DNA from 4 places in the Lysinibacillus sp. NPDC094177 genome. Region 3 is predicted to be linked to each of the others. Evidence: riboswitches for the same ligand, from Rfam matches in the RefSeq annotation. Region 3 holds a riboswitch; each other region holds the start of a gene.
What was found. A riboswitch is a leader RNA that binds a small molecule or an ion and turns the genes downstream of it on or off. The one in region 3 is predicted to bind S-adenosylmethionine.
Positions count from the first base shown of each region.

Region 1 (7,486 bases), on a different contig from region 3:
TTTCCGTTTTATCTACCAACTTTAGAAATTTATCGACCAACTTTCACGATTTATCGACCAACTTTTGAAATTTATCGACCAACTTTCACAATTTATCACCCAACTTATGAATTTTATAGACATCCACCTGCAAATGAGCAAAAAAAGGATTCATACACAAACTGTGTGTGAATCCTTTGTCGCGCAGTCTCCACTCCAATCAACTAATACGCATAGCGTGCATCCTCTGACATTTGTTTTATAGCAAAAGGGTTTCGTCTGCGAGAAAGCGAAGCGGCAGCAACAACGAAATGCATAAATTTTAATAAAAGTTCTACACTATTGCTGATTGGAGTGGAAGGCTACTCGACTCCCGTGGTAAAGCGAAACAGGCGAGACCCTGAGGCCAACACGATGTTGGTCACGAAGGCGTTGTCACAGGACGTGACGTACTTAGCCTTCGTTCCTTTAGCGGAGGAAGCGGCTCATCGAACGCCCCTAGGAAAGCGCCCAGCCGGAACGGAAATCAACCCCACGCTTTGGCATGATGAGTTTCATTTTGGTTCGTAACGGTTATGATGGTATACTACAGAAAATGAGGGAGACACTGAAAATGTAGTGTCCTAATAATGATAGTAGAGGAGCCTATAAATGACGATTCAATTTATTCATTATCCAAAATGTACTACTTGCAAAAAAGCTCAGAAGTGGCTAAATGACAATGGGGTATCATACGAAGAGGTACACATTGTCGAACAACCGCCTACAAAGGACGAATTATCAAACCTATGGCAAGCTAGTGGACAACCTTTAAAGAAATTTTTTAATACTTCTGGTATGAAATATCGAGAGCTTGGCTTGAAGGATAAACTTGCTGAAATGACTGAAGAAGAGCAACTTGAACTGCTTGCTTCAGATGGTATGCTGATTAAACGTCCAATTGTAACCGATGGAAAAAAAGTTACTTTAGGGTTTAGAGAATCAGATTTTGAGCAAGCTTGGAAATAACCCTATTTATCCTTGTTTTTATAGAAGAAGTATGGCACACTGAAAATGAATATATTACATATTTATGGAGGGGTTAATGCATGAGCACACCTAAAGACTTACGTTACTCTGAAGAGCACGAATGGGTAAAAGTAGAAGATGGTAAAGTACGTATTGGTATTTCTCATTTCGCACAAGCTGAACTTGGAGATATCGTTTTCGTTGAACTTCCACAAGTTGGCGACGAAATCAAAACTGATGATCCATTCGGTAGCGTTGAATCTGTAAAAACAGTTTCTGAATTATACGCACCAATCTCAGGTACAGTAGTTGAAGTAAATGCAGATTTAGAAGATAGCCCAGAATTCGTTAATGAATCACCATATGAAAAAGCATGGATGATCGTTGTAGAGCCTGCTGATGCATCAGAAGTTGAAAAGCTTATGACAGCTGAGCAATACGAAGAAATGATTGCAGAATAAGACAAGCCTGAATTAGAAAAACGTCGGAAACTACCGACGTTTTTTATTATCTTCATTCATCCCGCTACTATAACAGTGAGAAGAATGCAAGTATATTCCTTTATCAATAGGTGTCTAACTGTATCAACGATAAAGTTTATTGATATAATGAATTATAAGGGATATGTCTAAATGGGGGTGGCGTGATGGTCGAGGGAAAATGCTTAATTGTCGAAGGCCGATCGGATAAGCTTCAAATTGAACCTATTTTAAATGAAGATGTTAAAATACTTTGTACGAATGGTACAATTGGTGTGCATCAATTAGAAGAGCTACTTGATCCATACGAGGGTTGTGAGCTTTATACGTTTTTTGATGCAGATACATCGGGTGATAAACTACGAGCATTAATGGACAGACATTATCCAGAGGCTGAGCATTTACGTACGATGCCAACATATAAGGAAGTTGAGACAACTCCGAAGAAGGTGTTAGCAGCGATATTGCTTCGTGCACACTTCTCAATCCATAATGAATATATTTTGTAAGGTTGCGTGAAAAATGATGGAAGAATGGTCAAAAGAGCAGTGGGACGCGGTTGTCCAGTCAGGTGAAAAGGCTGCCTTTTATTTATATACGCCAATGTGTGGAACGTGTGCAGTTGCATCGAAAATGATGACGGTTATTGAGCAATTGCTACCACAGCTACAAGTCGGCAAAGCGAATATTAATTTTATAGAGCAAATAGCTTATGCTCATAAAATCGAAAGTGTACCATGTTTACTCGTATGTGAAGGCGGAGAAGTGACAGAAAAGGTTTATGCCTTTCAATCCGTACCATATTTATACGAATTGTTAAAAAACTAATTGACTGAATATTAATCGCGTGGTAAAGTAACAAATATATTAAAAAACAATAAATATATCGAACTCTTATAAAGAGCGGCGGAGGGAAGTGCCCTATGAAGCCCGGCAACCATCACAATGTGAAAAGGTGCCAAATCACCCAAAGATTTATCTTTGAAAGATGAGAGAACGGTTTAGCGTATAATTTACGTGACCCCTTCTACTTGTCTATAAGTGAAGGGGTTTTTTATATAAGAAAAGGAGAATTCGCTATGATCAATCTTCAAAATATTACGAAGAAATACAAAACTACGAATGGCGAATTAACTGCAGTTAAAGACGTCAACCTTTCTATTAATAAAGGTGAAATTTTTGGCATTATCGGTTATAGTGGCGCTGGTAAAAGTACAATGATTCGCTTGTTAAACGGTTTAGAAAAGCCTACATCTGGTACAGTGACAGTTAACAATCAAGAATTTTCATCCATAAAGGGGCAAAAGCTCAGAGATGCTAGACAAAAGGTCAGTATGATTTTCCAACATTTCAATTTACTTTGGTCTAGAACCGTTGCGGAAAACATCGCTTTCCCACTAGAGATAGCAGGTGTTCCAAAGGCACAACGTGAAGCACGTGTGAAAGAATTGATAACACTTGTTGGTCTAGATGGACGCGCTAAGGCGTATCCATCACAACTATCCGGGGGGCAAAAGCAACGTGTAGGTATCGCTCGTGCGCTTGCTAATAACCCAGAGGTATTGTTATGTGATGAGGCAACATCTGCACTCGATCCGGAGACAACAGATGCTATCCTTGATCTTCTTGTCGATATTAACGAACGATTAGGTCTAACGATTGTGTTAATCACACATGAAATGCACGTTATTCGCAAAATTTGTCATCGTGTAGCGGTTATGGAAGCTGGAGAAATTGTAGAACGTGGTGAAGTATTACAAGTATTCCAAACTCCGCAAGCGGCCATTACGAAAAAATTCGTTTCTCAAATTACAGATACGAAGGAAACACAGGAAACCGTGGCACAAATTAAAGCAAATTATCCTAATGGACAACTTGTTAAGCTAATCTTTGTAGGAGAAAAAACAGAGCAGCCTGTCATTTCACATCTTGTGAAACAGTTTGATGTAGAAGTAAGTATTGTACATGGTAATATTTCGCAAACGAAAAATGGCGCGTACGGTACACTTATTGTGCAAATTGATGGGTCAGAGGCCAATGTTGCTGCTGCACTTAGCTACTTAAATACAGTCGAAGTACAAACGGAGGTGATTGCAAATGCTAACTAGTCTTTTTCCGAATGTCGACTGGGAAAAAATGTGGGACGCTACGTATGAAACATTGTACATGACAACAATTTCTACGGTTATCACATTTATACTTGGATTAGTGATTGGAATCTTATTGTTTTTATCAAGTCCTAACCAACTATGGGCCAATAAAATTGTGAACTTTTTAACCGGCTCAATCGTTAACATTTTCCGTTCGATTCCATTTATCGTTTTGATTATCTTATTAATTCCATTTACGAAATTTTTACTTGGCACAATTCGTGGCGCAGATGCGGCTTTACCAGCACTAATTATTGGCGCTGCACCATTCTATGCACGAATGGTATTAATTGCTTTACGTGAAATTGATAAAGGTGTTATTGAAGCAGCTCGTTCAATGGGTGCCAAAACGTCAACGATTATTTGGAAAGTATTAATTCCAGAATCGTTACCAGCGCTTATTTCTGGTATTACTGTAACGGCTGTAGCACTTGTTGGCTATACTGCGATGGCAGGTATTATCGGTGCAGGTGGTCTAGGAAACTTAGCATTCTTAGATGGTTTCCAACGTAATCGCACAGATGTAACTTTAATGTCGACTATATTAATCTTAATAGTTGTATTTGTTATTCAATGGATTGGCGACATGATTACGATCAAAACAGATAAACGCTAATGAGGCGCTAATAAAAATTGTAGTGACAAAAAGAGTATTCCGTTACGAACATCTAAGAGGTTATCTCGGTTTTATACCGCTAACATATTTAAATAGGAAAAAAGGGAGAGTAATAAAATGAAGAAGTTATTAGCAGGATTATTTTTATCAGTATTAGTACTAGCTTTAGCCGCTTGTGGTGCTGGTAAAAAAGAAGATACAAGCTCAGGCTCATCATCTAATGATAGTAAAGAAAAAGTAACGTTAACAGTAGGTGCTTCGAATACACCTCATGCGGTTATTCTGGAAAAAGCAAAACCAATTTTAGCTAAAGAAGGTATCGATCTTAAAATTGAAAAATATCAAGATTATGTATTACCAAACCAAGATTTAGAATCTGGCGATCTTGATGCAAACTACTTCCAACACATCCCTTATTTAGAGAAAGAAATTAAAGAAAAGGGTTATGATTTTGTAAACGCTGGTGGTATTCATATTGAACCAATCGGTATCTACTCTAAAAAATATAAATCTCTTGAGGATTTACCAGAGGGTGCAACAATTTTACTTTCTAACTCTGTTGCAGATCACGGGCGTATGCTTTCATTATTAGAAGCTAAGGGCTTAATTAAACTTAAGGATGGAGTAGATAAAACATCTGCTGAACTTAAAGATGTTGAAGAAAATCCTAAAAACTTCAAATTCGATGCAAATACAGCGCCTGAAATGCTTGTACAAATGTATGAAAATAATGAAGGTGATGCAGTTCTTATCAATTCTAACTACGCAATCGACAACGGACTAAATCCATTGAAAGATGCAATTTCTCTAGAAGATAAAGAATCTCCTTATGTAAACATTATCGCTGTACGTGCTGGTGATGAAACAAAACCAGAAATTAAAAAATTAGTAGAAGTATTAAAATCTAAAGAAATCCAAGACTTCATTCTTGAAGAATGGAAAGGCTCAGTTGTACCAGTTAAATAAATCAATTATGCTTCGGCATAATTGATTCCGGAATTGGCTTTGTGCTTAGGCCTGCAGATGTTTTTTGCGCGAAAGCGAAGCGGCAGCAGCACTGATGCAGGTCAGTTAGCCGTTATCGCATGGATGCGATGATTTTAGGCTAACATCCTTTGTGAACTCCTTTCCGATTTATCAAAAAGGGTATGTAAGTTATAAAGCTTACATACCTTTTCATCTTGTCACCAATAGAAAAAATACTAAATAATTTGTATCTTGATTTTCATTTCGAGTTGGTGCTTTCCGCGGGCTGGCTTTAATCTCCTCGTCACTACGTTCCTGCGGAGCTTTCAGCGCAAGCTCATCCCGCAGGAGTCGCCACTCTCCGTGAAAAATCAACAGTTCCTCATCACAGGATGAATCGACAAGCTGAAGCGAAATAGTGTCTTTCTGCAGTCTGAAAGGGTATGTAAGTTATAAAGCTTACATACCTTTTTTTCTTGCCTAAAAAGAAGTCTTTTATCAGAAAAAAGTTACTTTTTTAACAAAGAGCGTATTCTGTTGTAGTTTATAACAGTAGTATAATATATTTTAAAAGAATCGAATTACCATAAATTTTGTATAGAAATTGTTAAGCCATCTTTATTACTATAGTTGTTGTGTTTATAAATCAAGAGAATAATAGAAAAATAATGAGGTAGAATGAAATACTTCTTACATCAACTGGAGTGAATACTAATGAATAAATTAATCATTGCAGAAGAACTCATGCAGGAGCATGAGGTGAAGGGTTATTTTGAGATTTTGCGTGAGAGTGTAATTCGCTCACGTTTAACAATGACAGCAGTCTTTTTTAAATTAGCTAATTCCTCACAAGGAACTGATATAGAACTTCATCATGTGAATCATCAAATTTCAGCTTTTCTAAAATCAAAAATACGAAAAACGGATTTACTTTTTCAATTAGCAGATGGAGAACATTGGGGAATATTTTTTCTGCAAAGTAGTGAAGTGGAGGTAAAGGCTTTTTTAAAACGGATTTTTGCGATTCTTAAGCAAGAAAGGGAATATCGACAGATAGCTTTAAAAGCCTCCATTACTGAAATAAGAAATAATAGCGTTACCTTTGAAACTTTGTTAGACAAAAATAAGCAAAAACTAACAGATGATGAACAGCCGACTTGGTCAATAGAACAGGTTACAGATTATTGTGTGCAACCAACTGAGCAAGTAAAGGTAAGTATTATTGAACAAAATGCAATCTTTAGAAAAGTGCTAGAAACAACGATCAATCACTTAGACATTCCCCATTTTACTTTAGACGTTGCTACCTATGAAGATGGCTATAGTTTTTTACAGTCCGATAGTTATAAAAAAGGCCATATGCATTTAGTTGTGATGAATGATATTTTACCACGTAAAAATGGTTTAGAAATTTTGCACATTTTGCGAGAAATGCCGAATGAGAAAAAGTTCATCATTTATATGATGTCAGAACGAAACTCAGAAGGGGCGACACTTAATGCTTATGAAGGTGGCGTCGATGAATATATTGTAAAACCATTTAATTTACGTTTGTTAGAAGCAAAAATTAGGCGAACTTTTGCGAGGTTTTGGCTATGATCAAGCTATCGATTTCTTTTCTTTTAACGCTTATTGTTGTTTTATTAGTAGTTTTATTTTTATTTACAATATATATACTTTTTCAGCGCCAGCGGGAAATTCGTTTTGCAGAAGTGCGTGATACTTTTTTACAAAACTATTCACAAAACTGGTACAACTATTTAATCAATGATGAAAATTTCTCTGTGGTCCTTGTACCCCGCGGAAGAGCTCAAGTAGCAGCTATAGAAATAATCTTTTCATCTTATTTGAAAAATATAATGGATGAAGAAGTTGAACATAAAATTAAAGAGTTTTCTAATCTCTATTTAAAAGAGTTTTATGAAAAAGATTTATCAAATAAACGATGGAGCATTAGGATGAATGCTTTATATCGTATTGCTGATTTACAAATAGAGGCATTATTAGAAACTTGTCAACAATTCGAGAAAACCAAAATTTCAGAGGAGGAATATTTTCAGCTGTTAAAAATATATTCTCTCTTCCAACCAGAATTGTTTATCGGAAAAATTAAAGAATCGAGCGTCAATTACTCTGAAAGCGAATATAGAAGGTTATTTGTATTGTTAGAGGATGACGTATTTATTCGATTATTTGAAGACTTCGATAGCTGGACAAAGAATATCCAATTTGCTGCAATTGATACTGCAGCTGTAAAAAGAAATATGCAATATATTGATCAGTTAAAA
Region 1 covers NZ_JBNNTW010000022.1:25,099-32,584, forward strand. The annotation lists gene ACQKNC_RS21480 (arsenate reductase family protein) at 631-987, shown strand; gene gcvH (glycine cleavage system protein GcvH) at 1,068-1,448, shown strand; gene ACQKNC_RS21490 (toprim domain-containing protein) at 1,634-1,975, shown strand; gene ACQKNC_RS21495 (thioredoxin family protein) at 1,992-2,294, shown strand; SAM riboswitch class I at 2,358-2,461, shown strand; gene ACQKNC_RS21500 (methionine ABC transporter ATP-binding protein) at 2,546-3,574, shown strand; gene ACQKNC_RS21505 (methionine ABC transporter permease) at 3,564-4,232, shown strand; gene ACQKNC_RS21510 (MetQ/NlpA family ABC transporter substrate-binding protein) at 4,350-5,198, shown strand; gene ACQKNC_RS21515 (response regulator) at 5,913-6,797, shown strand; gene ACQKNC_RS21520 (HEAT repeat domain-containing protein) at 6,794-7,486, shown strand, end outside.
Region 1: it holds a riboswitch for S-adenosylmethionine, as region 3 does, so the genes downstream of both, ACQKNC_RS21500 (methionine ABC transporter ATP-binding protein) here and ACQKNC_RS18715 (bifunctional homocysteine S-methyltransferase/methylenetetrahydrofolate reductase) in region 3, are expected to answer to the same signal.

Region 2 (7,486 bases), on a different contig from region 3:
CCGTACGATTAACGGCACACTTGATTTACACGTAAAATTAGAGGAAAAGCTTGCTGAATTTAAAGGAACAGAAGCAGCTATCTCTTATCAATCAGGTTTTAACTGTAATATGGCAGCTATTTCGGCTGTTATGGATAAAAATGATGCGATTCTTTCAGACCAATTAAACCATGCATCGATTATTGATGGCTGTCGTTTATCACGTGCGAAAATCATTGCCTTTAATCACTCAGATATGGATGATTTACGTGCAAAGGCAAAGGAAGCAAAAGAATCCGGCTTATACAATAAAATCATGATCATTACTGATGGCGTATTCTCAATGGACGGTGATATTGCAAAATTACCAGAAATCGTTGAGATTGCGAAAGAGTTTGATTTAATAACGTATGTCGATGATGCACATGGATCGGGTGTAACGGGTAAAGGAAAAGGTACTGTGAAGCATTTCGGTTTAGAAAAAGAAATCGACTTCCAAATTGGTACACTATCTAAAGCAATTGGTGTTGTTGGTGGCTATGTAGCAGGTAAGAAAAATTTAATTGACTGGCTGAAAGTACGCTCTCGTCCATTTTTATTCTCGACAGCATTACCACCAGGTGATGTTGCTGCAATTACAGCGGCAGTGCAAATGCTAATTGACTCCACAGAGCTACACGATAAGCTTTGGGAAAATGGCAACTATTTAAAAGCAGGTCTTGCAAAATTAGGCTTTAATATCGGCGAATCTGAAACACCAATTACACCTTGTATTATTGGTGAAGAAAAACTTACGCAGGAATTTTCACGTCGCTTATTTGAAGAAGGCGTCTACGCTAAATCAATCGTTTTCCCAACGGTTCCAAAAGGCACAGGACGTGTTCGTAACATGCCTACAGCGGCACATACAAAAGAAATGCTGGACGATGCTCTTGCAATCTATGAAAAAGTCGGCCGTGAGCTAGGCGTTATTCAATAAAAAAATTGGGCTGCCTCAATAGTGAGGTAGCCCTTTTTATGATTCGGAAGGATAGAAGAGCCAAAGCGACGGAAAGCCGCCTCGAAATGCCGGATAAAACAGTCGAAGTGACGGATTGCCACCCCGAAATGCAGGACTGCTTTATTTTGAATGTATGACTTTCGCTGCTTTTAGCTGTTCGATACGTCCATCAGTATCAATTCATTAACGATCGACGCCATCTTTTTTCACCAATGTAATATCGCGTAGGCCCTTTATAGATATTGCCCCCGCTAATGCGATAGAAACTTTTAATTCATCATATAAATTCGTCATTACTTTTTCGACTCCTTGCTGTCCTTCTAGTGCAAGACCGTAGACGAAGGGACGGCCAATGGCAACAGCATCTGCCCCTAAAGCGAGTGCCTTAAGAGCATCCATACCTCGATACACACCGCTATCTAAAATAACAGGAATTCGTCCTTTTACAGCTTTCACAATGTCAGGAAGAGCATCAAGTGAACTAATTACGCCATCCAATTGACGACCACCATGGTTTGATACGATAATACCGTCAATGCCGTTCTCTATAGCTAGTTTTGCGTCTTCAGGATGTAAGATTCCCTTCAGTAAAATGGGGAGATTAGATCGGCGCTTTAATTCACGTACATTGTCCCAATTTAATGTTGGATGGAACACATTTTGCAAAACGCCCTGTACATATGACTCGAATGAATCATCTGGTAAGGAAGCAGTAAAAACAGGATCATTCATATAGTTTCCTCGTGCATACCCAAGCTTTAATGGTGAAAATTGATTGCGAACATCTTCTTCACGCCAGCCGAGCATGACTGTATCTACAGTTAAAACAATAGCCTCAAAACCAGCAGCCTCGGCTCGAGAGGCCATACTATATGCAATTTCTTCATTTGTTGACCAATATAATTGAAACCATTTAGTAGCAGTAGGAGCTGTTTGTGCTACATCCTCAAGTGCATAGCTTGAAACTGTACTTTGAATATAAGGGATTTTTAACTGATATGCTGCACGTGCAACGGCAAGCTCTCCCTCGTCATGTGCCATTCTGTTCATGCCAACAGGAGCAAATAAGAAAGGCGTTGGATGTACTTTTCCGAACAGCTCAATCGATGTATCAATACTTGAAACGTCATGTAAAAAACGTGGAATAATAGAGTATTTTTCAAAGGCTGCGCGGTTATTTTGTAATGTTTGCTCACCCCCAGCACCTGAACGGATGTAGCCAAACGGACCAGCTTCCAATTTTTCTGCAACAGCCTTTTCTAAATCTGTAAAGCAAATAGGGAAGGGGGCTTGTGCATTAATATTCTTTAACAGTAGATCGCCATCTGTTGTCTTTGTCATCGTAATCCTCCTACTAATCTTTCTTTAGTTTCGCAGCAAAGCGGTTACCTATTGATTGAATACTCTGAACTAGGATGATTAAGATAAACACTGTCGCATACATCACATCGACCTCATAACGTAAATGACCGTAGCGATATGCAAGATCACCTAAACCACCAGCACCAACCATTCCTGCCATTGCAGTTGCTCCTATAAGACCGATTGTGGCAATCGTTAAACCTAAAATGATGGATGGGCGAGCCTCACGTAGTAATACATTCCAAATAATATGATGACGTTTAATACCCATTGCTGTATAAGCTTCCACAACACCTGGATCAACTTCTAAAAGTGCCGTTTCCATAAGTCGTGCAATATAAGGCGCTGTATAAACAACAAGCGGCACAATAACACCTTTTACACCGATAGTTGTGCCAACGAGTAGCTTAGTGAACGGTAAAATGAAAAATAGTAAAATAATGAACGGTACAGAGCGAATAATATTAATAAATAAATTGAAAAATTGATATAGAAATTTATTTTCAAATGATTGTCCCTGGCGAGTTAAAACGATTAAAAGCCCTAAAGGGATCCCTATTAAAATAGAAAAGAATAATGAAATCCCGACCATTTGGAAGGTTTCAATAATAGATTTCCCAATAACATCTGACCAATCTGCAAAGAAGCTTTGAATGCTATTCATTTAATTCGCCTCCTAACTCCTCAACACCTACCCCGTTTTCTGTAAAATACTTAAGTGCTTTTTCTACGATATGTGCCTCACCGTGTAGATGGACTACAATATTACCGACAATGCCGTTTTTTAATTCAATGATATTGGCTGCTAAAATATTTGGTTGTACATCATAAACTTTGCTCACTTCTGCAAGTAATGGTTTCCCTGTACTTTCTCCAAGGAATGTTAAACGAATCACACTTCCGGAAAGATTTAATTGCTCGATAAGAGAAGGAGACAAATTGCGTTGAGAAATAGTGTTTAAAAACTTTCGTGTCGTTGGGTGCTGAGGCTTCGAAAATAGTTCTATAGCAGAGCCATATTCTACGACCGCTCCTGATTCAAGAACGGAAACATCATCGCAAATTTTTTGAATAACATTCATTTCATGTGTAATAAGTAAAATAGTGATACCTAGCTCACTATTAATTTTCAACAGAAGTTCAAGAATAGCGTCAGTTGTTTCAGGATCTAGTGCACTTGTCGCTTCATCACTTAGTAAAATCTCAGGCTCTTGGGCAAGGGCACGTGCAATAGCCACACGTTGCTTTTGACCACCTGAAAGCTGGTTAGGGTAGCTATCTAATTTCTCTGTTAGGCCAACAATTTCTGCATATTTTGCAACGCGGTTTTTCACTTCAGAGTCGTTATAGCCGAGAAGCTTTAAAGGTACCGAGATATTGTTGTAAACGGTCGCTGTTTTTAAGAGATTAAAATGTTGGAAGATCATCCCTATTTTTTGACGTGTTTTGCGAAGGTCGTGTAGAGAAAGGGCATTAATATCCACATTATCGATCAAAACTTTTCCTGTTGTTGGACGCTCTAATAAATTGACACAGCGAATGAGGGTACTTTTTCCTGCACCACTGTAGCCAATAACCCCATGAATATCACCTTTTTTGACATGCAAGTTAATACCATCTACTGCTTTGACGATACCTTTTTTAGTTTTAAATTCTTTTGTTATATTTTCTAATTGAATCATACTGAATATCTCCTTTCTAAGTCCTTCTATAAAGCAAGAATCTGCTAGCTTTCCTGTAGGAGTCTCGCAGATTCTTGATTATATGAAGGAACCTTAATCGTTACTTACCAGCTTGGAATAATAGAACCTTTGAATTCCTCTTCAATAAATTTGCGTACTTCATCAGATTGATAAGCTTCAACAAATTTTTTAATTGTTGGGTCATCCTTGTTTTCAGCACGTACCGCAATGTAGTTTACATATGGAGAGTTAGTAGATTCTAAAAAAATGGAGTCTTTTTTAGGATTAATGCCAGCATCAAGAGCGAAGTTCGTGTTTATAGCTGCTACATCTACTTCACTAAGTTGTTTTGGAATTTGTGCAGCCTCTAATTCAATGAATTTCAAATTCTTTTTGTTTTCTTCCACATCACGAATAGATGCTGTTAAATCTGCTCCGCCTTTTAATTTAATAATGCCTGCCTCTTGAAGGACAAATAGTGCACGTGCTCCATTTGTTGGATCATTTGGCAATCCGAATGTTGCACCATCAGGAATTTCATCGAATGATTTATATTTCTTAGAGTATATGCCCATAGGAGTCAAAATTGTTTTTCCTACTGGCACTAAATCTGTATTGTGATCTTTGTTAAATGTATCGAGGAATGGCTTGTGTTGATAGCTGTTTGCATCAAGATCACCCTCGGCTAATGATGTATTTGGTAAAACATAATCAGAGAAAGTTTTTAGTTCTACCTCTAAGCCATTTTCTTTGGCAACTTTTGCAGCAACCTCTGCAATTTGTTCGTGTGGACCAGAAGTTACACCCACTACAATTTTATTTTCATTAATAGCCTTACTTTTACTATCTTCTTTAGTACCACAGCCTACTAACGCTGCTACCAATGTGAGACTCGCTAAACCTAATAAAAATTTGTTTTTCTTTTTCATGAAACATACCTCCAAAGTTGTTTTATCGGTTTGTATAAAAAAACAATTTCGCCTTGGCGTAATTGTAGCTGACGCTTTGCTTTCGCTACAGATAAACAATGCCGTCCGGATTTTGAATTGTGCTAGCACAATTCATTCCTTTCAAAATCCGTGACATCCGCCGGAGGCTTTTATCTTCATGTAAATGAAGATAAAAAAAACTCTCTTAAAAAAATTAAGAGAGGCTCATGAAAAAACGTCCTCTCTTATCTTTCAAACGACTATCGTTTGCAGGATTTAGCACCTTCCTTAAAAAAGGAGGTTGCCGAGCTTCATAGGGCCAGTCCCTCAGCTACTCTTGATAAGAGATTTATAATATTTTTTTGTAAATCCGATAGAACTAATATAAATTATAGGATATAGTTAGTCAATTGAATTTTTTAAATTTTTTATTTTATTATAATATTTTAGTTGCGAAAGAGGCATGGGAATGTCTGTTAAAGTAAGGCGGGAATATTGTTATCACTGCCGATGTCGTTTTAGCAGAAGTACAAGGGATTTATCATATTCGACAGTTTGCTGAAGAAACAGGTCACTATTTTATCCGCTAGAAGAGGGGCTGAAGCAACCAAGAAAGATTGTGAAATGAAAAAACTGTCCCCTGTAGCAAGTGTGAGCTAATAGGACAGTTTTTCGATAGGTTCTTGCTCAGGAAGGGGGATTGAAACGCTCATGAGCTAAATAAGTTTAATTTTTCAATTCTGCTGATTGCTTCACGTATGCGGTCTTCGCTAACAAGTAAGCCAACCCGCACATAGCCTTCACCATATTGACCGAAGCCGTTACCTGCAGCTACTGCGATATCAGCTTTGTCGAGCAATAAATCAGCAAATTGTTCACTCGTAAAACCTAATGGGACAGGGAGCCATGCAAAGAAAGAGCCTCTAGGTGCTGTTACTTGCCAACCAATTCGCTGAGCTTCTTCGATAAGGACGTTTCGTCGACGCTCATAAGTCGCTCTTAGCTTATCAGCGCAACATTGAGAAGCAGTAAGTGCAACTGCCGCAGCTTGTTGCACTGCAGGAAATTGACTACAAAATAGATGATCTTGAATAAGGTTAATGGCTGCAACAATATCAGGGTTACCAACTGCAAAACCAATGCGCCAGCCTGCCATATTATACGTTTTGGATAATGTATACATTTCGATACCGACATCTTTTGCACCGTCAGCTTGCAGGAAGCTAATAGGTCTATTGCCGTCAAATCCAATCGCCCCGTAGGCAAAATCATGTGATACGATAATATTGTGCTCTTTTGCAAAGCGTACTGTTTCTTCGAAAAATTCAAGTGTTGCAGTACCACCGGTTGGATTATTCGGGTAATTCAAGTAAAGAAGCTTTGCCTTTTCTTTTACTTCATTGGATAAAGCATTATAATCAGGCAGGAAATTATTCTCTGCAAAAAGTGGCATGACTTCAAAATTAACATCACCTAATACGACACCAGATAAGTAATCTGGATATCCAGGATCAGGTAGTAACATTGTATCTCCAGGGTTTAAAACCGCCAACGGTAGCTCAACAAGACCAATTTTCGTACCACCGAGAATAGCTACTTCTGTTTCAGGATCAATGTTAACATTGTATTCACGTTTGTAGAAGTCTGCTGCTGCTTGGCGTAATTCTGCTATGCCACGAAATGGAGAGTATTTATGATTTTGAGGATTTTCTGCTGCCCCCTGTAATGCTTTAATAATGTGTGGAGGAGTGGGTTGGTCAGGATTACCTTGACCGAGATTAATAACATCACGCCCTTCAGCTAGAGCAGCGTTTACTTTTTGCACAAGTGCTGCAAAAAATTGAGTTGGGAGTTGCTGTAGTTTTTTTGAGAATTCCATGCATGTCCACCTTTTTCAGAATATAATAATTATTAAAGATATGATGCACATAATATTACTTTTTTTAGTAATTGTCTAGAGCATTTTCAAAAACTATAGGTAACTATAAGCGACCAAATACGTATATGGGGGTGGGAAAAATGAACAAAGTCTCATATTTTATCGTCAATGCTTTTACTACAGAACTTTACATGGGAAATCCCGCAGCAGTATGTTTACTTGATTCAGTAATACCTGAGTCGACGATGCAGAAAATTGCTCAGGAGATTCCTGTACCAACAACAGCTTTTGTACAAAAGAAGGATAATGATTTTTTTCTTAGATGGTTTACACCAGCAAAGGAAATACCGATTTGTGGACATGGGACAATTGCTAGCGCTTTTTTACTCTGGAAACAAGGGATTGTACCCGTCAACTCTTCAATTACATTCCAAACTTTAAGTGGTCCTTTGCAAGCGATTTGGTTTAATGAGCTGGTTGAAATAACAATTAAGAAGTACCAGTTAGAAGAGATTGAATGTCCTTTGGAGCTTGAAGAATGGCTTGGTATGAAACCAACATATGTGGGAAAAACAGAATTGGATTATATCGTGGAGCTAAGTCACGAAGAGTATATTGCAGATTTCAAAGCTGATTTTCATGCGATGAATCAGTT
Region 2 covers NZ_JBNNTW010000011.1:18,640-26,125, forward strand. The annotation lists gene ACQKNC_RS16895 (glycine C-acetyltransferase) at 1-958, shown strand, start outside; gene ACQKNC_RS16900 (alpha-hydroxy acid oxidase) at 1,163-2,320, opposite strand; gene ACQKNC_RS16905 (methionine ABC transporter permease) at 2,334-3,005, opposite strand; gene ACQKNC_RS16910 (methionine ABC transporter ATP-binding protein) at 2,998-4,023, opposite strand; gene ACQKNC_RS16915 (MetQ/NlpA family ABC transporter substrate-binding protein) at 4,128-4,952, opposite strand; SAM riboswitch class I at 5,195-5,299, opposite strand; gene ACQKNC_RS16920 (pyridoxal phosphate-dependent aminotransferase) at 5,662-6,831, opposite strand; gene ACQKNC_RS16925 (PhzF family phenazine biosynthesis protein) at 6,972-7,486, shown strand, end outside.
Region 2: it holds a riboswitch for S-adenosylmethionine, as region 3 does, so the genes downstream of both, ACQKNC_RS16915 (MetQ/NlpA family ABC transporter substrate-binding protein) here and ACQKNC_RS18715 (bifunctional homocysteine S-methyltransferase/methylenetetrahydrofolate reductase) in region 3, are expected to answer to the same signal.

Region 3 (7,486 bases):
CAACTTGCTGACGTGGGAAGGTAAATCGTTCAATTTCTGTTTTGCTATCTGCTGGATCATAAACGACTACATCATCTCCATCTGCTTGTGCAGGGAAAAACTGATACATACCTGATGGCTTCAATACATCACTTTGTAAATAATCATCGACTAAATCTTTTAACTCTGTTGCTCTTGCATCGCCAACATCAAGTAATTGCTGTACTTGACCCTTTAAACCTAGATGATGTCCAAGTAATGTCCGCATATTAACATATGGATATAAATGCGAAACAGCATATTTTCTCTTTACATGGCGTCGCATATCAGCTGGAAGAAAGACAGAAGCTTCCTTTACAGTGCGTACAGGCTTTACAATTACTTCTTTTGCCGGACGAGCAGCTCTTTTTTCGTCTGCCTCTAAGCGTTTTTTTCGAGATTCCTCAATTTCAACTAAGAAATCAGCACGTGTATCTGTCCCCATTAATCGATTTACCTGCTCTAATCCTTGCATCGCATCCTTTGAATAAATGACAGGTCCATTATATTCGCCGGCGATTTTTGTTTCAGTAAAGCGGCGAGACAATGCCGCCCCTCCTACTAAAATAGGTACGTCAATACCTGCTTCCTTGAAATCCTGAGCTGTAATAACCATTTGCTGCGCTGATTTTACTAGTAAGCCTGAAAGCCCGATGAAATCTGGCTTCTCCTTGCGAATCGCTTCTATTAATTGAGCAGGTGTTACTTTAATGCCCAGATCAATCACTTTATAGCCATTATTACTTAAAATAATATCGACAAGGTTTTTCCCAATATCATGCACATCGCCTTTTACAGTAGCAAGTACCATCTTCCCCTTGCCAGCACTCTCTTCATCTTTCTCCATAAATTGCTCTAAATGTGCCACTGCTGCCTTCATAACCCCCGCTGATTGCAATACTTCCGCTACAATCAGCTGGTTATCGTTAAATAAGCGCCCAACCTCTGCCATTCCATCCATTAATGGTCCATTTATAATATCAAGCGGTGTTTCAAAAATTTCACGAGCAGCATCTAAATCTTCAATTAGTCCTTCTTTTGTACCCTCTAAAATATAGTAAGCCAAACGACCTTCTACAGTTTTCGGAATATCTGCCTCTGTTTTTTCCTTCTTTTTATCACGATAGAAATCTGTGAAGACAGCTAATGTTTCATCATTTGTATTAAAGAGTAAATCATTAGCTAGCTTAATTTCCTCTTCAGGAATGGATGCATAACGTTCTAGCTTCTCCGTATTAACAATTGCATAATCTAAACCAGCAAGAGTACAGTGATATAAATACACGGCATTCAATACTTCACGACCTACTGGTGGTAATCCGAATGAAATATTACTTACACCAAGCACCGTTAATGTACGAGGCATTTTTTCTTTAATCAGGCGAATTCCTTCTACCGTTTCAAGTGCCGAGCCAATATACTGCTCATCTCCCGTACCTACAGGGAACATTAATGGGTCGAAGATAATATCTTCTGGAGCAATACCCCACTTTTCTGTTAACAATTTATATGAACGTTCAGCAATCTCTAGCTTGCGATGTCGATCAACCGCCATACCCTGTTCATCAATTGTACCGACAACTAAAGAGGCGCCATATTTTTTCACTAGCGGTAAAACTGCGTCAAAACGCTCCTCACCATCCTCTAAGTTAATAGAATTAATGATGGCTTTTCCTTGAGAAAACTTAAGTGCTTCCTCAATTACTTTTTCATCTGTTGAATCAATTACAAGAGGTACTTTTACTTTTTTTACAACCTCCTGCATAAAGCCTCGCATATCCGCTAATTCATCGCGGTCAGGATTCGCTAAACAAATATCGATCACATGTGCTCCATTTTTCACCTGAGCACGCGCGATTTCAGCCGCTTCCTCAAACTTCCCATCAATAATTAAATTTTTAAACTTACGAGAGCCGATGACATTTGTCCGTTCTCCAATAAATAACGGACGCATAGAATCGTCGTACACCAATGGCTCGATACCTGAGACTACATGACCATGCGTTGCATCTGGTAATTGTCGAGGCTTTTCGTCCTTTAGCACCTCTCGAATAGCAGCAATATGTGCTGGCGTTGTACCACAGCAGCCCCCAACAATATTAAGCCAGCCCTTTTCTGCAAAGCCTTTTAGCTTTTGTGACAAAGATTCAGGTGACTCATGATAGCAGCCTTCCTCGTCCGGCAATCCTGCATTCGGGTAACAGCTAATATAGCCTGTTGAAAGCTCTGCTAGAGAACGAATATGATCAGTCATAAATTCTGGTCCAGTCGCACAGTTTAAACCAACTGACAATGGCTTTATATGCTCGATGGAAATATAAAAAGCATCAATTGTTTGACCGGCCAGCGTCGTTCCCATCGGTTCAATTGTTCCAGATATCATCACAGGAAGCTCTTTTCCAGTTGCCTTAAAGGCACGAGATACCCCCAATGTCCCTGCTTTTACATTCAGCATATCCTGACTAGTTTCTAGCAACAGAACGTCCGCTCCGGCTTCAATTAATGCCTTTGCCTGAACATAAAAGTTTTCCTCTAACTCATCAAATGTAATTCCACCTGTAACCGATAAGGTTTTTGTAGTTGGTCCCATTGCCCCTGCTACAAAACGTGGCCAGTCGGATGTTGAAAACTCATCCACTGCTTTGCGTGCAATTTCCACAGCCCGTTTATTGATTTCTTCTGCCTTCGCACCAAGATCATATTCATTTAATACAAGTGGTGTACCTCCAAATGTATTTGTACAAATAATATCTGCTCCAGCCTCTAAGTATTTTCTATGAACTTTTTCAAGCACATCTGGTCTAGTTAGCACGAGATTTTCATTACAGCCGTCATATTCCTCGCCGCCAAAATCCTCTGCTGATAAATTTTCATTTTGTAGCATTGTACCCATTGCGCCATCAAGAATTAAAATTCGTTTCTCTAGTTGCTCTTCAATCAAGTGCTTAGCCATTTATACTTACCCCTTTTTTCTGTTCATCCAATTGCTCAATAAATTTCATTAATTCTAGTGTCATATCGTAGCGTAAAAATGGTGTGATGAGGTAAATACCATTGAAATATTCCGCTGCTACTTCTACTAATTCTTTAGCAATTGCAATCCCTTCTAGTGTTGCGCGTTCCTTATCATCCCCACAAGCCTTCATACGCGTTAACGCATCATCTGATAGCTTGATGCCCGGTACTTCATGATGTAAGAACTCCGCACTTTTATAGCTCGTTACTGGCATAATACCTATATAAATCGGTGTTTCTAAATGCTTTGTTGCCTCGTAAATTTCCACGATTTTTTCCTTTGTATAAACAGGCTGTGAAATAAAATAATCTGCCCCATGTTCAATTTTCTTTTCTAATCGAGAGACAGCGCGATCCAGCACACGTACATTAGGATTAAACGCAGCCGCTACAGAGAAATTTGCCTTTTTACGAAGTGGTTTCCCTGAGAACGATACACCTTTATTTAACTGTTTTATTAATTGGATTAGCTCCATTGATGATACATCATAAACGCTAGTTGCCCCTGGGAAATCTCCTACCTTTGTCGGATCTCCAGTAACTGCTAAAATATCATGAATCCCTAGTGCATTTAATCCCATTAAATGTGATTGAAGACCAATTAAATTACGATCTCGGCATGTTATATGTGTCAATGGGCGGACCCCGTGCGTTTCTTTCAGTAAGGCACCCATTGCGACATTGCTAATCCTTGGAGAAGCAAGTGAATTATCAGCCATCATGACGACATCCGCGCCCGCCTCATATAATTTTTTTGCCCCTTTAATAAAGCCCTCAATCTCTAAATGTCTTGGTGTATCTAACTCCACTATAACTGAGCGTTCACGTTTTACTTTTACATGTAATGGCTCGTAATTTGGTGGTTCTGCCTCACGTAAAAACTCTACTTTTTCTGGCTTCGCGTACTTTTCCTCTACTGGAGATAGCTCCTCTAAGTGCTTTTTCACAGCAGCAATATGCTTTGGTGTCGTACCACAACAGCCACCAATTAAACGCACCCCCTGATCGCGAAGTGCTACAGCTGCTCGCCCAAAGTAATCTGCCTCTGATTCATAAACGACACGGCCATCCTCCAAGTCAAGAAGAGAGGCATTCGGATATGCCGACATAAATGCCTTTTCTGGAAGCTCTACACCTTCAAATGCTTGTATAGTATGGTGCGGACCTAAGCGACAGTTAACACCAACGATATCAGCACCTAGCGCTTCAAGTTCATGTAAAGCATTATTTAAACTCATTCCATTTTGTAAAACTCCTGGTTCATGCATAGAAACTTGAGCAATAATCGGTAATATTGTTTTAGTTCGTAGCATTGTTAAAGTTGCTGTTAGTTCTTCAAAATCATAATATGTTTCAAGTAAAAGGCCATCTGGATTTCCTGCAAGTAAAACAGTGGCTTGCTCATCAACCGTTGCTAAAATTTCCTCTAACGTTGCGTCACTCTTTCGAATACCGCGGATTCCCCCAATAGTACCTAAGACAAATTGTCCACCCTCTGCCGCCGCTCGTTTTGCAATCGTTATAGCAGCTTCATTAAACTGCTGCACACGAGATTCTAATCCATAGCGGGCTAATTTTATGGCATTAGCACCGTAAGTGTTCGTTTGAATAATATCGGCACCAGCTGCTATATATTCTCTATGAATCTTTTCAATTAATTCAGGTTTTTGTATATTCATTTCCTCATGGCAGTACTCCAAGCCATAACCATATAAAACTGTACCAATTGCACCATCTGCTGTAAGAACATTTGTTTTTAACCTTTCAAGCAATCCCATAAAATTAGCCTCTCTTCCCTTATCTATATCAATTATGCCTCGGCATAATTCCGTGACATCCGCCGGAGGCTTTAGGCCAAACACGACGTAGCAACTTAAATCCGTTTATTCATCTCACCACCTATAGAGGTGGGAGACTTCAGCTGAAAGAAGTTAAAATAAAAAAGCCTTCTTTTACATAAAAAGAAGGCTTTAACGTTTCGTAATTGTTTTCCTTCTCATCTTCGACACAATGGTCTTCTGGATTTAGCACCTGACAATAAGTTGGTTGCTGAAGCTTCATAGGGCCAGTCCCTCAGCTTCTCTTGATAAGAATTTAGTATGAATTTTTTAAATAATTAAAAGAATCATAACGTTTACAAACGATTGAGTCAAGACTATTTCACTGAACACAGGATAATTTTTGCGAAAAATATAATATTTTGATTTATATCAGACAATTACGATAGTTTTCCAGCAAGTTCTTCACCAATTTTTTTACCATTTTGAATACATGCACCTATGCCTACTCCAAAATAAGAGCATCCCGCTATGGATAAATTCGGATAGTTTTTCTCAAGCTCTTGCACTAAACCTTGCAACGCTTCACGATGTGCCAAATCATACTTCGGCATCTGGTCAATCCATTTTGTCACATCGACAACAGTTGGTTTTTCCTCAATCCCCAAGCTTTTTCTTACATCCTCTAGGGCAACAGCTGCTAACTCTTCATTTGTCATCATACGCAATCCTTCATACGCAGGGTTAATGCTCTTATAAAAAAGTCGTACAAGTAATTTTCCTTCGGATGAGGTATGTTTCCACTTGCGACTTGTCCACGTTGCTGCATTACAAATAACATCTGAATTATGGGATACTATATAGCCTGTTCCATCTGCTGGTAATCTATTATCAGGTACATCAAACCCTAAATAAATCGTAATTGCGGATGCAGTATTGAATTGTTCAAAATAGCAGTTCAAAGATTTATCCTGCAATAAGCTTTGTACCGATTCATTTGGCAGTGCCATTACAACATGATTTGCTTCTATCATTTTACCGTTTGCTAATGTAACAAGGTATTGATTTTCCTGCTTTTTAACACTAGTAGTGGCAATTCCTTTTATAACTTCTACATCCGTTAATGTTTCTTCAAGCCTATCAATTAGTGATGATAAACCATTTTTAAATGAAATAAATTTTTTATTGGATGCTTTCACAAATTGTTCCCTATTTGCATCGAAACCTTTAATAATACTACCGTAATCATTTTTGTAATCGATTAAATACGGTAAAGTGGAAGCAATTGAAAGTTGATTTAAATCTCCCGAATATACACCTGCAAGTACGGGCGCTATTTGGTTTTGAACAAGCTCCTCACCTAAATAATACGTTAGAAATTCCCCAATAGAGCTTTCCTTTGTAAACCCTTCATTTGGCATTGTTAAATCCTTTAATGCTTCTTTTTTACCTTCCTCTGATACAAGCGTACTTTCCTCAAGAGATTGTAAGCTCATAGGAATACCGAACGTTGAGTCTGCTGGGATGGCATGTAGCTCATTATTTGTGTAAATATATGAAACACCCGTTTCATTGTACACAAGATTTTGCTCAAAATTAAGTTCCTCTACTAACTCCATGACACCTTTATGACGCGCTACAATAGAATCTGCACCTGTTTCCATGATGAAACCTTGTTCGTATGCAGAGTGAATCTTGCCACCAAGGTATGTATTTTTTTCAACAAGCACAAGTTTTACATCTAAATTTTTCTCCTGAACTTGGCGTTGTAAATAATGCATCGTACACAATCCCGTAATTCCGCCACCTAATACAACAACTGTTTTCATATTAACCGCCCCTATTTTTAGTTCTTTATTCAGTATAAACTTTTTTATCGAAAAATTACGTTAAACCCTTTACAAATTTAGCAAAAATGGAGCTAACCAGCGGGAATGTTGTGGCGCTTTAGATGTGATTTCCGTACCAGGCTACTAGCTTTCGCGCAAAAAACATTTGGTGCTGTCCATTCGCTTTCGCACAGAAAACATTCGTTGCCCAAAGCGGCTCATCGAACAGTCGGAACGGAGATCAACCTCTCGTTTTGCCTAAGAGTCATACTTTATTTAATATGACACCCTAATTTCATTTACATAATAGTTTTCAACAACATGAAAGGAGCTATCCAGCGTATTGGATAGCTCCTTTTGTTTCACAGCATATATTGAATTAAACAGTACATGTCCACTAGAGGCTTTTATCTGCCTAATAGATATTATATATTAACAGTTGATATAGTGTTATTTATACCCTGAAGTTTGTAGCACCTAAAAAAATTAAAACACTATTTCTTCGCCTTTTACTTTTCTCTTAATTAATTTAAATTTTGTGCAAAGCTAGCTAACGTTTTAGCAGAATTTTTTACTTCATTAAAAGCAATACCTAAATCGCCTAGAATTTCTACTATTGCTTGTACTTCTTTTTCCATCCGACCATTTTGTTCTTTGGCTTCGGTCATAGCTTCCAATATGTTAATAAATTGTCCTTCCGTTCGAACCATATTTTCTTCGCCAGATGCTACCTCTTCTTGAATATTACTAAGCGAATGAACAAGTTTATCTGTTCGCTCATTCGTTATGTGTAGTAACGTCGCTACCGATGTGACAGATTCCTTTGTTTGAATCGATAGTTTTCTC
Region 3 covers NZ_JBNNTW010000014.1:29,662-37,147, forward strand. The annotation lists gene metH (methionine synthase) at 1-2,971, opposite strand, end outside; gene ACQKNC_RS18715 (bifunctional homocysteine S-methyltransferase/methylenetetrahydrofolate reductase) at 2,964-4,811, opposite strand; SAM riboswitch class I at 5,027-5,126, opposite strand; gene ACQKNC_RS18720 (protoporphyrinogen oxidase) at 5,252-6,640, opposite strand; gene ACQKNC_RS18725 (protoglobin domain-containing protein) at 7,165-7,486, opposite strand, start outside.

Region 4 (7,486 bases), on a different contig from region 3:
ACAAAGTTATGACAGGTTCACCAAACTTAATAAATGCTGCAGATGATGCTTTTGTTATTGGTAATGGTACAAGCCCAACTAGTAGAAGTAATGCTTTTCGTGTAAAGTTTAATGGTGCTGCTTATGGGTTATCTGCATTTAACTCAACAGGTGCGGACTATGCAGAATACTTTGAATGGAAAGATGGTAACCCACGTAACCATGATAGAGTAGGGTACGTTGTAACTCTTGATAAGGGCGGAATACGTAAAGCCACAGCAAAAGATAACTATTTTCTAGGCATTGTCTCTGCTAATCCTTCAATCATTGGTAACTCGCATCAAGATGAATGGGCAGGTAAGTATATCACTGATGAGTGGGGACGTATTAAATATGACTGGGTTAAATTAGAAATACCTGCAGTAGATGATGAAGATAGTGCAACAATGGAAATAAAAGACTGTTATGTACCGTTAATCAATCCTAACTATAATCCTGATGAAACGTATAAACCACGTGAAGAACGTCCTGAGTGGTCACCAGTTGGTATAACAGGACAATTGTTAGTACGTGACGATGGTACACTATTCTCTAACAACTTCGCTAAAGTAGGCAAATTAGATGGTGAGTTAACTTTATCAGAAGAGCCTACAAATATGCGTGTTATGGAACGTGTTGCTAGTAATATAGTAAGAGTATTTATTAAATAATCGTTCCATATTGAAACAAGTACATTGTAACCTCGAGTGTAGGGGTATTTGACTTACAGTGGTGTAAAGTTTTTAGCTGGAGATTATGATCCACCTACAAAATCTAATTATATTTTATTTTCGTGAAACTTTTATTCTCTCAAAGCGTATGTAAAGGTAATTTTATTTTAGGAGGAAAAGAAATGTTTACTGAAAATATGACATATTGGGATATGAATAGAATTTTGCTGGATATAGAACATGAACGAAATTTAAAAGTAGTTGATCTAGTAGAAAAACATGAGTTGAGTAAACAAGATATTGAGTTATTTTTAGATGCATATCTTAATGAGTTTAAATTAGACGAAGGAGATTTAAACAATATAAATAAAGTTGCTCCAGATATTTTTGATCTTTCTTCAATTTTACAACATATGAGGACTAATGAGTGATAGTTCCATATTGTTAAATCCGAAACTGAAAAGTAAAGGGGGTGATTATAGAATGAATATAAATGCTCGATATCCTGACATCAGAAAAACAATTAACTATGTATTGTTGATAGTCCTAGTTGTTGCATTACTTGTTTTTATTATTTCCTTTCGGAACTTAGGGGGTTCTGTTTTTGAATGGGTTCCAATGGTGACAAAGTCATTATCTAACGGAAATACAACTGTAGGTTATCCATATACAGTAAATACAGAGGTAGTTAATTCTAATTGGTGGCATCAGTCACTAATCGGAAGTTTATGTGTAATGCTTTTTTCAATGGGGAGTTTGTGGATACTTAATAAAAATAAATTTTAATAGTGTAATGGTTCCATATTGTTCAGTAAGCGCTACTCACATCGGGTAGCGTATTTTTATTAAAAAAGTAGTGTTCAAACGAATCACTATAAAATAAAGACAATCAAGAGTGACAACTTGAACAAATCACTAGAAAATTTATCCCAGTAAAAGCTTCCATAAATTATAACTTTCTGTATAATAAAAATGTGTATAATTACCTATGAAAAGGAGATTTTAATTTATGTGGGGTTGGCAACTTATTCCAAACGGACTAGGCGGGTTTAATTTAATTCGTGGTGGTTCAGCATTTATTGGTGGTATTTTGGGTGTGGGCGCTGTTGTTCTTGTTTTGGGGGCTTTGATATCGCACTTTTTAGATTCCATTTACAAAGACTATGGTGGTGTAATTTGCATTGTATTCATAGCTACTTCTATTTTATATTTTATTCAACAGCTAATTCAAAAATCCAACGAAGCAACCAAGTTATCTTACTTTCTTAACTTTATAGTTGCTCCAATCTTTGTTATTTATTTGATTGCTGCTCTCTTATATATGATTCCTGACCAAGCCGAATACGACTTCGGTTTTATTGGAAACATTTTATTATTACTAGTTATTGTGGGGTCCCCAGTCATAGCTTATTTTGGAGGGACGATTATCACCTACATCATTACGATTATTGCAAGGGCTATTCCTATAAAGTTTAACAGTAATTCTAATGCTTAAAGCAAATAAAAGATTTTAAAAATAGACACTTAAAAAGTGTCTAGAGAGGGCTACTTGCCTTCTTTTTTATTTGTAAATGCTATACACTTCTTTTTTTCAGAAGTATGAGTTACAATGAAAATTACATAGACTTAATAAGAAGCGTAAAGATAAATAACTAAACTGTAATTCCTCTTAAAACATAATGACATGCATGATTAATAACGAAATATTCTATGTATTATTGATATTCTTAATTGTTCATGTTACAATTCTATTTAATTAAATAATCTTATCATGAGAAGTTGAGGGATTTGGCCCGATGACGCTTCAGCAACCTCTAACAAAAGTTAGAAAGGTGCTAATTCCAGCAAAGGATTTGTCCTTTGAGAGATAAGAGTGAACGTGGAAAAATCCTTCTCATTCTATCTCATATGGAATGAGGGGGATTTTTTAATTTTATCGTTTGATATTTGAGCTTTGCGCAGGGCCCGTGCATTGATCTTAAGGCACTAATTGATTCTAACAGAGAAAAATTATTGAGAGGGGAATGCAAGATGCCAATTAATATTCCGAAAAACTTACCAGCTGGAGAACATTTACGTGAGGAAAAAATCTTCGTAATGGAAGAGGATAGAGCAAAAACCCAACAAATTCGTCCGTTAAATATATTAATTTTAAATTTGATGCCTGAAAAAGAAAAAACAGAGCTACAATTACTTCGTTTATTAGGTAACACACCGTTACAAGTTAATATTACGTTTTTAAATACAGCTACGCATGAATCGAAAAATGTCAGTAAATCACATTTACAGTTATTTTACACGACCTTCAATCAAATCCGTCATCGCCGCTATGATGGCATGATTATTACAGGTGCACCAGTTGAAAAAATGGCGTTCGAAGATGTGAACTACTGGCAGGAAATTTCAGAAATAATGGATTGGTCTAAGCAAAACGTAACATCGGTTCTACATATATGTTGGGGTGCACAGGCAGCATTATACCATCATTACGGCATTGGGAAAATTGAGCTTTCTGCTAAATGCTCAGGTGTATATTCTCATGTTATTACGGATTTAACAGTGGATTTAGTACGTGGCTTTAGTGATTTATTTACAGCCCCACATTCACGTTACACATCTGTATCAATCGACGAAGTACGCAACCACCCTGATTTACGATTACTATCTTATTCAGAAGATGCTGGTGTTTTCATTGTGCAATCTAAGGACAATAAAAACATTATGATTACCGGCCATCTTGAATACGATGCGACAACTTTAGCAGATGAATATAGTCGTGACGTTGCGAAAGGATTAGATATTGAAGTACCAGTGAATTACTTCCCACATGATAATCCAGCAAATGAACCGATTAATTCGTGGCGTGCCCATACACATTTATTATTCTCGAATTGGTTGAACTACTATGTATACCAAGAAACACCATACGAATGGGATTTCGTTGATGAGATTGAATATCATATTTAACACTGTAGCAATTAAAAAAATGATGACCTTGATATTTCAGGGTCATCATTTTTAACATTATGCTGTTTAATTTTCAGATGAATTTTTATTTCTATCACTGCTTGGAGTATTACCAGTATCGCTATAATTCTGTGTTGTATTGCTGCTACTATCACTTTGCGGAAGATTTTCGATATTGTTACTACTTGCAATTTGAGTAGTGTTTCCAGCATTGTTATTACTATTATTCTGCATAGAATTTTCGTCATTGCTGCTATTTTCATTTTGAGCACAATTATCGTAATTACTAGTACTTTCATTTTGAGTGGCACTTCCGGCATTGCTACTACTTTCATTTTGAGCACAATTATCGGTATTACTATTACTTTTTTGTGTAGTATTCCCGTCATTGTTGCTACTATCACTTTGAGTAGAATTATCGTTATTACTAGTACTTTCATTTTGAGTGGCACTTCCGGCATTGCTACTATTTTCATTTTGAGCACAATTATCAGTATTACTATTACTTTTTTGTGTAGCATTCCCGGGATTGCTATTACTATCACTTTGAGTAGAATTATCGTTATTACTAGTACTTTCATTTTGAGTGGCACTTCCGGCATTACTGCTATTAGCACTCTGTGTAGAATCACCGTTATTATTTTCACTTTGTGTAGCATTTCCGGCATTGCTACTGTTATCACTCTGCGAAGAATTCCCGTTATTACTTCCATTTTCATTCTGTGTACTACAATTACTTTGTGTGTTATTTCCTTGATTACCGTTAATTTTGCGAATTTTCGCGACGAGTAGTAAAACTAATGGTAATAAAATCGCGAAAATAAAGGAAAAAATAGGCCAGGTTTCTCTATTGTAAATATCTGAATGAATGATACTAGGATGAACAATTTGTGAAAGTCCAAGGATAATCATTCCAAATGGGAAAATAAGGGGTCGATGATTGTTAATTTTACATATTTGTGCGATGCCGATGACCCCAGCGTAAAAAAACATAAAGGTTTTAATATAAATTGATATTATCCACATTGCTGCCATAATAACTTCAATACGCTGCAAAAAATTCCCGATTGAAATTCTTTGAGCTAATGAATAGCTGGGAAATGTCCTAGAAGCAGTATTTGCCGGACCTAGGACAAGGATTGCCAGTGTAATGATAGCAATTAAGACAATCCCTCCAAGAATTGTGCCAATGTAAAAACCTTTTTGTGCTGATTCATGGATGTTAACATTAGAAGGAAAAATCATTAATAATATGACAAGTGGGAATGAAAAAATACTTATTAATCGAATAATACTAAAGAATAAAGATTTTACTGGTGCTTCCATTATTGGCTGTAGATTTTCAATATGGACGGATGGTGAGATACAAACTACAAATAAAATAAAAATTAAAATAAACATTGCGAATAGTATTTCTGCAGAACGGGCAAAAACTTCAATCCCTAGAAATGCTGCATAAATAATGATAATACTGAATAGAAAAGCAAAGGCCATCATAGGTGTTTCTGGCATAATTGCTGTTTTCATGAAAATGCCAATGAAATATAATAATTCACCAGCAGAAATAAAGGATAGAATAATAAAGCCAATCGAAGTTATTTTTCCAAAAAAGCGACCTAATATCTTTTCATTAGCCTCTACAAATGTAAGGGTAGGTGTCCGTTTTCCTAGAGTAACGAAAAGCTTTATTAAGAGTAAACTTATAACGACACTAATAATCGCTGCAATCCAGGCATCTTGTTTTGCTTCACTTGTTACACTAGCAGGGCTAATTAAAATAGCTGTCCCAATTGAAGAGAGAAGGGTAATGATCATAAATTGTCTTGAGCTAATTATTTCTTTCTCCAAATGAACACTACCCCTTTTTCTTAAAAGTTCCTTATTATTTTGTCAGGGAGACAATTAAGTCTTTAATAGTTGAAAAAATAAATGTAAGCAAGTCTAGAGGGATCGGAATGTTGATTCTTATAATCCAACGCCGCTCAATAAAAAAGTCCAAAAAATAACAATCGTTTTCGTTTCTTTATTATTAAAAATTTTAGAATCATTCGTTTGATTTTTTTTTCGCTATGCTGTTAACTTTCTGGAGAATCTTTATTTTTATCACTGTTTGGAATATTGCCGGTATCGCTATCATTCTGTGAAGTATTTTCACTATAACTGTTACCTTCACTTTGTGTGGTATTTTCGCTATTGCTACTACTTGCACTCTGTGAGGTATTTTCGTTATTGTTATTACTTGCACTTTGTGAGGCATTTTCGCTATTATTGCTGTTTGTATTCTGTGAAGCATTTTCGCTATTACTGCTACTTGCATTCTGTGAAATATTTTCGTTATTACTGCTACTTGCATTCTGTGAAATATTTGCGTTATTACTACTACTTGCACACTGTGAAGTATTTTCGTCATTATTGCTGTTTGTATTCTGTGAAGCATTTTCGCTATTATTGCTGCTAGCATTCTGTGAAGCATTTTCGTTATTGTTTCTGCTTGGACTTTGTGAAGCAATTTCGTTATTACTGCTACTTGCATTCTGAGAAGCATTTTCGTTATTACTATTACTTACATTCTGTGAAGCAATTTCGTTATTACTGCTGCTTGCATTTTGTGTAGAATTTTCGTTATTGTTATTACTTGCACATTGTGAGGTATTTTCGCTATTATTGCTGCTGGCATTCTGTAAAGCATTTTCATTATTACCATTACTTGCACTTTGTGAAGCATTTTCGTTATTACCATTACTTGCATTCTGAGAAGCATTTTCGCTATTACTGTTACTTGCACTTTGTGAAGCATTTTCACTATTACTGCTGTTTGCATTCTGTGAAGAATTATCGTTATTACTATTACTTGCATTCTGTGAAGCATTTCCTTGACTCCCATTGATTTTGCGAATCTTCGCGACAAGTAATAAAACTAATGGTAATAAAATCATGAAAACGAAGGAATACATAGGCCAAGTTTCTCTATTGTAAATATCTGAATGAATGATATTAGGATGAACAATTTGTGAAAGTCCAAGGCTAATCATGCCGAGTGGAAAAATGAGCGGTCGATGATTTTTAATTTTGAATACTTGTCCGATACCGATAACCGCAGCATAAAAATACATAAAAGTTCTAATATAAATTGATATAATCCACATGGCTGCCATTATAACTTCAATACGCTGCAAAAAATTCCCGATTGAAATTCTTTGAGCTAATGAATAGCTTGGAAATGTCCTAGAAGCAGTATTTGCCGGACCTAGGACAAGGATACACAGTGTAATGATTGTAATTAAGACAATCCCTCCAAAAATTGTGCCAATATAAAAACCCTTTTGCGCAGATTTTTGGACGTTAACTGCGGAAGGGAAAATCGTTAATAATACGGCAAGCGGGAATGAAAAAAGACTTATAAATCGAATCATACCAAAGAATAATGATTTTTTTGATGTTTCCATTATTGGCTGTAAATTTTCAATATGGATGGATGGTGAAATACAAGCTACAAAGAAAATAAAAATTAAAATAAATATTGGACATAGTATTTCTGCAGAACGGGCAAAAATTTCAATTCCTAGATATGCAGCATAAATAATGATAATACTGAACAGAAAAGCAAAGGCCATCGTAGGTGTTTCAGGCATAATTGATGTTTTCATGAAAATTCCAATGATGTATAATAATTCACCAGAAGAAAGTAAGCAGATAATAATAAAGCCAATCGCAGTTAATTTTCCGAAAAAACGACCTAATATCTTTTCATTAGCCTCTACAAAAGTAAGGGTAGATGTTCTTTTTCCAAAAGCAACGAAAAGCTTTATTACGGGCAAACTTAAGACGAC
Region 4 covers NZ_JBNNTW010000005.1:157,549-165,034, reverse strand. The annotation lists gene ACQKNC_RS10605 (peptidase G2 autoproteolytic cleavage domain-containing protein) at 9-689, shown strand; gene ACQKNC_RS10600 (hypothetical protein) at 872-1,120, shown strand; gene ACQKNC_RS10595 (hypothetical protein) at 1,173-1,475, shown strand; gene ACQKNC_RS10590 (hypothetical protein) at 1,699-2,184, shown strand; SAM riboswitch class I at 2,453-2,563, shown strand; gene metA (homoserine O-acetyltransferase MetA) at 2,721-3,656, shown strand; gene ACQKNC_RS10580 (endospore germination permease) at 3,723-5,504, opposite strand; gene ACQKNC_RS10575 (endospore germination permease) at 5,732-7,486, opposite strand, start outside.
Region 4: it holds a riboswitch for S-adenosylmethionine, as region 3 does, so the genes downstream of both, metA (homoserine O-acetyltransferase MetA) here and ACQKNC_RS18715 (bifunctional homocysteine S-methyltransferase/methylenetetrahydrofolate reductase) in region 3, are expected to answer to the same signal.